Regions from separate parts of the Pseudoblastomonas halimionae genome, predicted to be linked through region 1. Evidence: predicted binding sites of a transcription regulator. Region 1 holds the regulator's gene; the other holds the start of a gene.
What was found. Region 1 encodes LexA, which represses DNA repair genes until DNA is damaged. Its sites were predicted from a motif close to GTTCCNCNCTTGTTCT; they were not measured.

Region 1 (5,396 bases):
GGCACGCGAGGCGCAGGATTGGGCCGATGAACTCGCCCGTCGCGGCGTCCTTCAGCATGCCGGACGAACGGCGACTCGCGGTGCGGGCGAAAACCTGTGGATGGGGACAGCCGGCTATTACTCGATCGAAGACATGATCGGCGGATTCGTCGAGGAAAAGCGACACTTCCAGCCCGGTCGTTTTCCCGATGTCTCACGCACCGGCGACTGGATCGATGTCGGCCACTACACCCAGATGATCTGGCCCACGACCCAAGAAATCGGCTGCGCGCTCGCGACGGGGGCCGGACAAGACGTGCTCGTCTGCCGCTATTGGCCGGCCGGAAACTGGATGGGACACATGGTGGGCTTCGAGCCCGAAGGCCGCGCTAGGCGAACAGCGCCTTGACCAGCTTGGCAAAGGCATCGGCGCGGTGGCTGATGCGGTGCTTTTCTTCCGGATCGAGTTCGGCGAAGGTCTGATCGCGGCCCTCGGGCACGAACACCGGATCGTATCCGAAACCCAGCGTGCCGCGCGGCGGCCAGGCCAGCGTGCCTTCCGCGCGTCCTTCGAACGTCACATGCTCGCCATCGGGCCATGCGATCGCCAGCACGCAGGAGAACCATGCGCTGCGATCGACGTCGGGGCCCTGCTCGGCGAGTTTCCCCTCGACCTTCCCCATCGCCATGTACCAGTCGCGCCCCGCATCGCCTTCGAACCATTGCCGCTCGGCCCAGTCCGCGGTGTAGACGCCCGGCTTTCCGTCGAGCGCGGCGACCGACAGCCCGCTATCGTCGGCCAGCGCCGGCAGTTGCGCCGCTTCGGCCGCAGCCCGCGCCTTGATTAGCGCGTTGTCCACGAAGGTCGTGCCGGTCTCGGCCGGTTCGGGCAGGCCGAGCGCGCCTGCGGACACGCACTCGATCCCGTACGGCGCGAGCAGCGCCGAAATCTCTTTCAGCTTGCCCGCATTGTGCGTCGCAATGACGAGCTTGGCGCCGAGGGGCGGATGCGTGCTCACCCGATCGCCTTGTCTTGCGCCTTGAAAATGTCGGCACAGCCCATCTGTGCGAGGCGGAGCAGGCGCATCAGGCCTTCTTCGTCATAGGTCGCGCCTTCGGCTGTCGCCTGCACTTCGGCGATCTGGCCGCCTTCGATGAGCACGAAATTGGCGTCGGCATCGGCCGAGCTGTCTTCATCGTAGTCGAGATCGAGCACCGGCGTGCCGTTGTAGATCCCGCAACTGACCGCGGCGATCTTGGCGGTGATCGGGTCCGATGCGATCGCGCCCGACTTGAGCAGGCCGTTGACCGCGAGCCGCAGCGCCACCCAGGCGCCCGAGATCGAGGCGGTGCGCGTACCGCCATCGGCCTGGATCACATCGCAATCGAGCGTGATCTGGTGTTCGCCAAGCGCCTTCATATCGACCACCGCGCGCAGCGAGCGTCCGATCAGACGCTGGATTTCCTGGGTGCGTCCCGACTGCTTGCCGCGTGCGGCCTCGCGGCTGCCACGGGTATGGGTAGCGCGGGGCAGCATCGAATATTCGCCGGTAACCCAGCCCTGTCCCTTGCCGCGCAGCCACGGCGGCAGGCGATCCTCGACGCTCGCGGTGCACAGCACCTTGGTATCGCCGAAGCTGATCAGGCACGAACCCTCGGCGTGCTTGGTGTAACCGGTCTCGATACTGATGGGGCGCATTTCGTCGGGCGCACGGCCGGAAGGACGCATGGGATTCTCCGTATTGCTGTTTGCAGCCTCGTTAGGCGCGCAGGCCTTATGCGCACAAGTCTTGTCTGGCCCGGCCCGGCGCTTAAACGGGGTGTTATGACATCCCCACCGCTCATCGACCTGACCGATCGCGCGCGCGAGATTTTCCGCCTCGTGGTCGAACGCTATCTCGATGACGGGCAGCCGGTCGGTTCGAAAACACTCGCGGGGGAGGGGGCGCTCGACCTTTCGCCCGCCTCGATCCGTTCGGTTCTGGCCGAGCTCGAAAATGTCGGGCTGCTGGCCGCACCGCATACCAGCGCGGGCCGCATGCCGACCGATACGGGGCTGCGCCTGTTCGTGGACGGGATGATGCAGGTCGCCGAACCGAGCGCGGAAGAGCGGGCGGCCATCCGCGAGAAACTCGGCGAGCCCGGCACGGTCGAACACGCGCTCGAACGCACCAGCGCGCTGCTGTCCGATCTTTCGGGCGCGGCAGGCATGGTGATGGTTCCGCGTCGCGAGCCGCGCCTGAGCCAGCTTTCGCTGGTCCCGATCGCGGCCAATCGCGCGCTGGCGGTGCTGGTGGGCGAGGACGGGCAGGTCGAGAACCGCATGCTCGAATTGCCCGGCCCGATCGATGTCGGCGCGCTGCAGGCGGCGGGCAATTATGCCACCGCACGGCTCGCGGGGCGCACGCTGCCCGAAGCGGTCGCGGCGATCCGCAACGAGATCGCCAGCGGACGCACGCGGCTCGATACCGCAAGCCGCGATCTGGTCGAACGCGGGATCGCGGTGTGGAGCGAGGACGCGAGCCAGCGCCCGGTGCTGATCGTGCGCGGTCAGGCCAAATTGCTCGACGACAGCGCGATGGGGGATATCGAGCGGGTCCGATCGCTGCTCGACGAGCTGGAAAACAAGGAATCGGTAGCCGCACTGCTCGACAATGCGCGCGAGGCCGACGCGACGCGCATTTTCATCGGATCGGAAAACCGGCTGTTCTCGCTGTCGGGCTCCTCGGTGGTCGCAGCGCCCTATCGCGATCGCGAGGGAAAAGTGGTGGGTGTGCTGGGTGTGATCGGCCCCACGCGGTTGAATTATGCCCGCGTGGTCCCCATGATCGATTTCACAGCGAATTCGCTCAGTAAACTCATCAGTTAAGAGCAGTATGACCAACCAGAACGACACCAATGGCGCGGATGCGCCCGATCCCGAAGTGCAGGAAGAACTGCGCGGCGTACCCGACGACATGCTCGAGGGCGATGACGAGGCGGCGGAGGCCGAGGGCGAGGGGGGCGACCTTTCCGAAGCGCTCGCCCAGCTGCGCGCCGATCTCGAAACCAGCAAGCAGGACGTGCTTTACGCGCGCGCCGAAACGCAGAACGTGCGGAGGCGGCTTGAAAAGGACGTCTCCGATGCGCGGCAATATGGCGCGACCGGCTTCGCCCGCGATATCCTGTCGGTGGCGGACAATCTGTCGCGCGCGCTCGACCACGTGCCCGAAGCCCTGCGCGAAGACGACAAGTCGAAGCGCTTCATCGAAGGCATCGAAGCGACCCAGCGCGAGATCGACAAGGTCTTCGCCCAGCACGGGATCAGCCGCATTGCCGCGGTCGGGTTGCCGCTCGATCCGAACCAGCACCAGGCGATGATGGAAGTGCCGACCGACGATGCCGAACCCGGCACGATCGTGCAGGAAATGCAGGCGGGCTACATGCTGCGCGATCGCCTGCTCCGCCCGGCGATGGTTGGGGTGGCAAAGAAGCCCGATTAGGGCCTTCCCCACTCGTTGCAGTGAACGCAAATGAGAAAGGCCGCCCATCCCATCGGATCGGCGGCCTTCTTCATGTCTGTCCCGGCGCTCGATGATACGGGCGCCCGGTGGTAGCGACGCTCAGTTGTAGCGGCGCAAAAGCCCTGCCAGCTTGCCCTGGACGCGGACTTCGTTGGCGTCATAGACCTGTGCTTCGTAGGCCGCATTGGCCGGATCGAGCCGCACGCGGCCGCTTTCGCGGCGCAGATATTTGAGCGTGGCTTCCTCGTCGCGCACCAGCGCCACCACGATTTCGCCGTCGCGCGCCGTATCGGTGCGTTTCACCAGCGCATAATCGCCGTCGAAAATCCCGGCCTCGATCATCGAATCGCCCGACACTTCGAGCGCGAAGTGATCGCCGGCACCCAGCAGCGCGGCGGGCACGGGCAGGGTCTGGTAATCTTCCATCGCCTCGATCGGCACACCGGCCGCGATCCGGCCGTGCAGCGGAATCTCGATCACGTCGTTGGCGGGCTGCGGCGTGGTTTCCGGCATCTTGATCGATGGCGGGCTGGCGGGTTTCTTTGCCCCGACCGCGGCCACCGCATCTTCGGGCTGCCGGATCACTTCGAGCGCGCGCGCCCGGTTGGGCAGGCGGCGAATGAACCCGCGCTCTTCCAACGCGGAAATGAGGCGATGGACGCCGGACTTCGATTTCAGATCGAGCGCGTCCTTCATTTCCTCGAAACTGGGCGAAACTCCCGTTTCTTCGAGCCGCGCCTGGATGAAACCAAGCAATTCATGCTGTTTGCGAGTGAGCAATCGCTCCTCCCTTGATCGGTCCGCCTTGAGTGAACGAACAAGGAACAATTAGGCAACTTTTCAGCACACGTCAAGCGCGAGGGGATTATCCCCTTGCGACAAGTAGTGCTTTGTGCTACATAATGAGCATGAAAACGAAAGCCCCCACACTCCGCCAATTTCAGGACCGCTTCCCGACCGAGGAAAGCTGCCTGGAACACCTCAAACTGGTGCGCTTTGGCGAGCGTCACGAGTGCGACAAGTGCGGCAAGGATGCGAAGTTCTACCGTGTTAAGGCCCGCCGCTCCTATGCTTGCGAGCATTGCGGCCACCAGATCTATCCGACCGCTGAAACACCGTTCCACCGGACGCGCACCAGCCTTCGCGACTGGTTCCACGTCATGTTTATGTTCACCACCTCGCGCAGCGGTGTCGCGGCCAAGGAGGTCGAACGCCAGATCGGCGTGACCTACAAAACGGCGTGGCGCATGTGCCATGAAATCCGCAAATACATGGCGATTGTTGACGGTGACGAACCGCTGGGCGGGCCTTTCGTGACGGTCGAGATCGACGAAACCTATCACGGCGGCGTCGCGAAGGGCATGGGGACGGGCTACAAGGGCAACAAGACCGCGATCCTCGCCATGCTACAGCGCGGCGGCAACGTGATTACCCGCGTCATCCCGAACCGTGGCAAGGTTACGCTAGAGGGTCACATCTTTGAGAATGTGAAGCCGCACACCGAAATCCACACCGACGAGTTCAGCAGCTACGGCGATATTGGCGATTTCAAGGGCTACTGGCACCACACGGTGAACCACAGCGCAGGCGAGTATGTGCGCGGCAACGTCTCGACCAACGGCGTTGAAGGCTTCTGGGCACAGCTAAAGCGCGGGATTAGCGGAACTCATATCCACGTTAGCGCGAAGCATCTTTCGAAGTATCTAGGCGAGTTTGAGTTTCGTCACAATCGCCGGAACCGTCCCGAGACGATGCTTTCCGAGCTGATGCTGGCTTTTCAGCGCTAGGCCCCGTCATCACCTTTAGGAGGCGGTCGAAGCGGGATGTGTCATCGCTCATTTTTGAGGCCTTACATGGATTGGGTCAACGTCTGATAACGTGGAGTCTTCGAGTTCAAACGAGTGGCAATACACG
Region 2 (5,396 bases), 760 kb from region 1:
CAGCAACGCCACTTCGCCATCGAACAGATGCGCGGCACCCGAGGCATTGAGCAACGCACCGTCGGCTCCATCCACCATGCTCCATGGTCCCCAGCGCTGCGCGGCAAGCGCGATCCGTTCGAGCGTGCGGGCATTGCCCTCATGATCGGAGGGCAGCGCCACGAGGCCGGGCGCGAGCATCCGCGCATCGGCCAGCCGCATGCCCGCCTGCGCGCCCGCTTCGGCGGCGAGCGGGCTGGCGGCATCGATCACCGGGCCATGCGCGGTCTCGGTAACCAGCACGACCGGTTCGAGCGCGGCATCGCCGTCACCCCGCCTCGCGGCGTTCCGGCTCCAGCGGTCGATCGCGAGGTTGGGGAACCACAGCGAGACGATGACCCGGCTCATGCTGCCACCCGCCATGTTCGAGGGTAAAGTGGCCGGGCCTGAGGCCGCGCCCGCGAAACAGGTCCGCCCCTGCCCGCGGCTCTCCCGGGGCGACCGCATTCCAGCGATGCGGGGCCGAAGGTGCCGCAGCCACCCGCCAGCGCAATCGCGCAGCGGAAAGGTTCGCGAACCCGTCGCGCCGCAACAGGTAGAGCGGCACGCCATGCCGCTCGGCCGCCAGCACCAACCGCCGCGTGGCGGTGAAGTCGAGCGGCTTGGGATCGCCCGCAAGCTCTCCGACGACGAAGGACAGCGCACCGCATCTTACGCCCTCCTCCATCGCCCACAGCGCATCGGCGGGGTTGGCCGCCGCGACATGGACGAGCCCGCTTCGCCGCGCGACCGGCAAGCCATGAAGGAACGGGCGTCCGCCGCGGCGAATGCTCTGCGCATCCTGCACCCACAGCCAGGGTTTCGCCGTTTCATCGTCTTGCCGCCGGGCTTCGGCGAACGCCAGCGCCAGCGCTTCGCCGGAGGCATCGTCCATGCTCGAGAACAGCTCCCACAGGCTGGGCGGCAAGTCACGCTCGGGCGACCAATCCACACCCTCCCCCGCCCGCGCGGCAGGCAAGTCCGCCGCGCGCAGCGCAGCGAGGCCATCGGGGGCCGCGTCATTGGCGGGAGAAGGAAGATGATCGGCATCGGACACAGTGGGGCTACGAATCGACTCGCGTTAATGTTCCCATTATGTTCTCACCGTTCTCCTTCTCAGGCAAGGTCTCAATTCGCTCTTTTCCAACACATATTCGCGCGCTGCTCCAACCAGCCGATGGGGCTGTATTCAACTACAGAACGCGGGCGGCGTACTGAGTTCGAACCAACGACCTACCGATCACAAGGCATGCGATGCAGAGCACTTCATTGCCGTTTCGGGCGAGAAATAATCAATCACCAATTTTTTTTGCACTAACTCATTTCTTGGGTTGCGCGCTGCGCGAACCAAGCAATTCGGGCGCGTCGAGGCGTTATAGCATCGCAACACACCCAATAGTTATCCCAAACAAGCATTGTGAACCGCGATTTAACCCTTGCACGGCGGCAGTAGTCTAAGCACAATCATGGGTGGGAAAAGCAACTCCCCTTCCAAAAGGGAGTTGGGGGGCACGCCGCTGGTCCGATACAAGAGTCCGCGCTCGTCGCCCCCTCCCACTCTATTTTTCAAAATTGTATTACAACGTCAATCAGCTTATTATTACAGCCAGCAAAAATTGCAGGAAATCTGCGCTTAATAAACGATAATATTTTTTATCCACGGCGTGGATCACTCAATCGGAGAGATTTCCTGCTCGGCTTAGATCTGCTCGTAGCCCACATCCTCATTGACAAGCTCGCCACGCTGAAGCCGCAAGGAAAAAAGCGCGGTCGCCTGCTGTTGCGCGCAGCCGGTACCTGAGGCGCGATGGTGAGTCGGCAACGTTGCGTTGATGACGCGCGCGCGGCTCGCCCAGCGGGCGCTCACACGATTCCTGCGATCAAGGAAAAAGGGTGGTGAGCCGTGCTGGGTTCGAACCAGCGACCTACTGATTAAAAGTCAGTTGCTCTACCGACTGAGCTAACGGCCCGACCACGGGGGCGCACTAGGGAGCGGGCGGCGCGCGGTCAAGCGTGCATCGAGTTGTCTTACGCTAAGGCCCGTTACCGGGTCGCGCCAGTCGGGGGCGATGCGCACGGCAGGGGCAAGGACGAAGCCGCGTTCGCGGAACAGCGGATGCGGAATTGCGAGGTCGGGCTCCGCGAAAATGCCGCCGCTCCAAAGCACGATATCGCAATCGAGCGTCCGGTCGCCCCAGCGCTGGCCGCGGCGCGTGCGGCCGAATTCACGCTCGAGCGCCTGCAACCCCGTGAGCATCGCCTGCGGATCGTATTCGCTCTCGATCACCGCCGCAGCATTCGCGAAACGGCGCTGCGCCGGGCCGAGAGGAGCGGTATCGATGATCGAACTGCGCGCGCGCACGGTGCCGAGGGCTGCGAGTTCCTCCATCGCGGCGCGCACGATCGCCCGCGGACCGCCCCAAGGTTGGCGTCGGCGGTTGGAGCCGAGCGCGACGAGATAGGTGCTGCTCAGATATCCTCGCAGATGCGCGAATAGAGCTGCGGACGGCGATCGCGGAAGAAGCCCATGCCCGCGCGGTGCTTCGCCGCACGTGCGGTATCGATCGTGGCGATCAGAATGCCGACATCCTCGGCATCGCATTCGGCGAGGTAATCGCCCCATTCGTCGCAGATGAAGCTGTGGCCGTAAAAGCGCTGCGGCACGTCGGAAGGACCTTCATGACCGATCCGGTTGGCGGCGATCACCGGCATGCAGTTCGACACGGCATGGCCGATCATCGCACGGCGCCACATGCGGCTTGTGTCGAGATCCGCGTCATAAGGTTCGGACCCGATCGCCGTGGGATAGAACAGCAATTCGGCGCCCTTGAGCGCCATGACCCGCGCGGCCTCGGGATACCATTGATCCCAGCAGATACCGACGCCGATCCGCACGCCGAACAGGTCCCAAACCTTGAACCCGTCATTGCCGGGGCGAAAATAGAACTTTTCCTCGTAACCCGGACCATCGGGGATGTGGCTCTTGCGATAGGTGCCCATGACCTCGCCATCGGCACCGATCATGGCGAGCGTGTTGTAATAGTGATGCCCGTCGCGCTCGAAAAAGCTGGTCGGGATCGCGACGCCGAGCGATTTGGCGAGCCTTTGCATCGCGATCACCGAGGGATGCTCGGCGGTCGGGCGCGCCAGCGCGAACAGCGCCTCGTCCTCCTCGCGGCAGAAATAGGGGCCGGAAAACAGCTCGGGCGGAAGCACGATCTGCGCGCCCTCGCCCGCCGCCTGTTCGACCAGCGCCGCAACGGCTGCGATATTGTCCTCCTCATCCTCTCGCGAGAGGTCGAGTTGCAGCGCGGCGACGGTGATCTCGGTCATGCGAGCCGCTTATTTCGGGACGAGCGCGAAGTCCACCTGCACCGACACGGTGCTCTGGGTCTGCCCGGCCATGATCCGGCCGTTGTAGCCCGCATCCTGCGATGCTTGCTCGGCGATCGCCGCCGTGCGGACGGGCGGTGGCGGCATGGCACCGGGCAGGTAGCGCCCGCCCTGCGAGCCGCCGGCGTCCCGGATCGTCAGGACGCGGTTGACCTTCATCCCCGCAGCATCGGCGTAGGCTTCGGCCCGGGCGAGGGCCGCCTTGTACGCATTGCCGTAGGCCGAATTGGCGGCGGTTTCGGCGTCGCTCATACGGAAATCGGGCCCGCTGACGATGTTGGCGCCGACATCGGTGACTGCGGCGACGACCGCACCGGTCTTGTCGACATCGCGCACGGTGACGGAGACGACGTTGCTGGCCTGGAATTTCCCGCGCTGCGGCCCGTAATCGATCCGCTGGACGCCGACATTGCGGGTCTGGATGTCCTTTTCGGCGATGCCGTTCTTTTCAAGGGCCGCTACGATCTTGTCGATATCCTCGGCAACCGCTTCGCTCGCGGCTTTCGCGCTCGAGGCGATCTTCTGGACCCCGGCCTGGAAGCGCGCTTCGTCGGGGGTGGTTTCGGCTTCGCCGGTGGCGCTTACCGACAGCAGCGTTTCCTTGTGATCGACCCCACGCGGGTCGTAAACCTGGTCTCCGCAGGCGGCGAGCGCGAGCGGGGCGGCGAAAATTAGGGCGGTTCGTTTGGACACGGCAAATCTCCCAGATGACGCACCGCCTCCGATGGCGGCGCGTCCGATCTGCCTCATTATCGCCTCATTTCATGAACCGAACATGTCAATCATACGTCTTATCGCTTGCGAAACAGCAGCGTCATGCGGTCACTTTCGCCCAAATCACGCGTCTGTTCGTTCTTGGTGCCCCAGACCGGCGGCATTTCCCACACGCCGCGTTCCCAAGTGGCAGGGTCTCGCGGATTGGCATTGATCTCGCTGGTGGCCACCAGTTCGAAACCATTGGCCTCGACCAGGCCGATCACGTCCTTCTGACGCATGTAGCCACGGCTGCCGTCGGTCATGTCGCCCGAGTGCCAGGCGGGCGCGCGGTGCTGGACGATGCCGAGCATGCCATCATCCTTCAACACATCGCGCAGCCGCGCCAGTTCGGTCTGCAGCACGCCGTTGCGATGGAGATTGTGCATCTCGCGGAAGATCAGCGCGCGATCGACCGTGCCCTTCATCGCATCGGTGAATTCATTCGAATAATAGACTTCCCATGGCGCACCCTCGAGCGACCAGCTCTGGGCCTGCTCCTCGAAACGCGCTCCCAGCTTTCCGGCGTAATCGCGGAAGCCCGCATTGGGCGAGATCGCCGGATCGGGATTGACGCCGATATACTGCCCGTCAGCCCCGAGAAACGGCACTAGCACGCGCGTGTACCAGCCGCTGGCCGGCATGTAGTCGATCACCGTCATGCCGGGTGCGACATGGAAGAAATCGAGCGTTTCGGCCGGGTGGCGGTATTGGTCGCGCGCCCGATCTTCGGCGCGGTTGTCCATTGCGAGGGCAGCTGCGGCCGCCTCCATCGTGCGAACGGGATCGTGCGCCGGTGCGGCGGTCGCGAGCATGGTGGCGGCGGCAAGGCCGGCAATCAGTGTACGCATGGAAATCTCCCCTGAAATCGATTGGTTTTCGTGTTCCCCAAAGCCCTAGCGCATTGGCAGGCGATGACAAAGCGGGAGGCGCTACCTATCTCCGTGGCAACAAGGAGATAGGCAAATGGCCGAATTGCAGACCGCGATCGTGGCGGGTGGATGTTTCTGGTGCACCGAGGCGGTGTTCAACGATGTCGTCGGGGTAGAGAAAGTCGGAAGCGGCTATATCGGCGGCGACGTCGAAAACCCGACCTACAAACAGGTCTGTTCGGGCGACACCGGACATGCCGAAGCGGTGAAACTCGCATTCGACCCCGATACGATTTCCCATGCCGAGATCCTCGACGTGTTCCTGGGCACACACGACCCGACCCAGCTTAACCGCCAGGG

Region 2: the regulator LexA is predicted to act here: its motif matches at 1,105-1,120, upstream of GRI68_RS01360 (ImuA family protein).

Annotation. Positions count from the first base shown of each region.
Region 1 is NZ_WTYR01000001.1:1,032,919-1,038,314, reverse strand. It holds gene GRI68_RS05040 (CAP domain-containing protein) at 1-388, shown strand, start outside; gene rdgB (RdgB/HAM1 family non-canonical purine NTP pyrophosphatase) at 369-998, opposite strand; gene rph (ribonuclease PH) at 995-1,708, opposite strand; gene hrcA (heat-inducible transcriptional repressor HrcA) at 1,805-2,848, shown strand; gene grpE (nucleotide exchange factor GrpE) at 2,856-3,461, shown strand; gene lexA (transcriptional repressor LexA) at 3,582-4,262, opposite strand; gene GRI68_RS05010 (IS1595 family transposase) at 4,391-5,269, shown strand.
Region 2 is NZ_WTYR01000001.1:268,751-274,146, reverse strand. It holds gene GRI68_RS01365 (DUF6504 family protein) at 1-387, opposite strand, end outside; gene GRI68_RS01360 (ImuA family protein) at 308-1,075, opposite strand; gene GRI68_RS01355 (hypothetical protein) at 1,718-1,885, opposite strand; tRNA gene GRI68_RS01350 (tRNA-Lys) at 1,913-1,988, opposite strand; gene folK (2-amino-4-hydroxy-6-hydroxymethyldihydropteridine diphosphokinase) at 1,979-2,422, opposite strand; gene aguB (N-carbamoylputrescine amidase) at 2,488-3,351, opposite strand; gene GRI68_RS01335 (SIMPL domain-containing protein) at 3,361-4,104, opposite strand; gene GRI68_RS01330 (class I SAM-dependent methyltransferase) at 4,203-5,015, opposite strand; gene msrA (peptide-methionine (S)-S-oxide reductase MsrA) at 5,131-5,396, shown strand, end outside.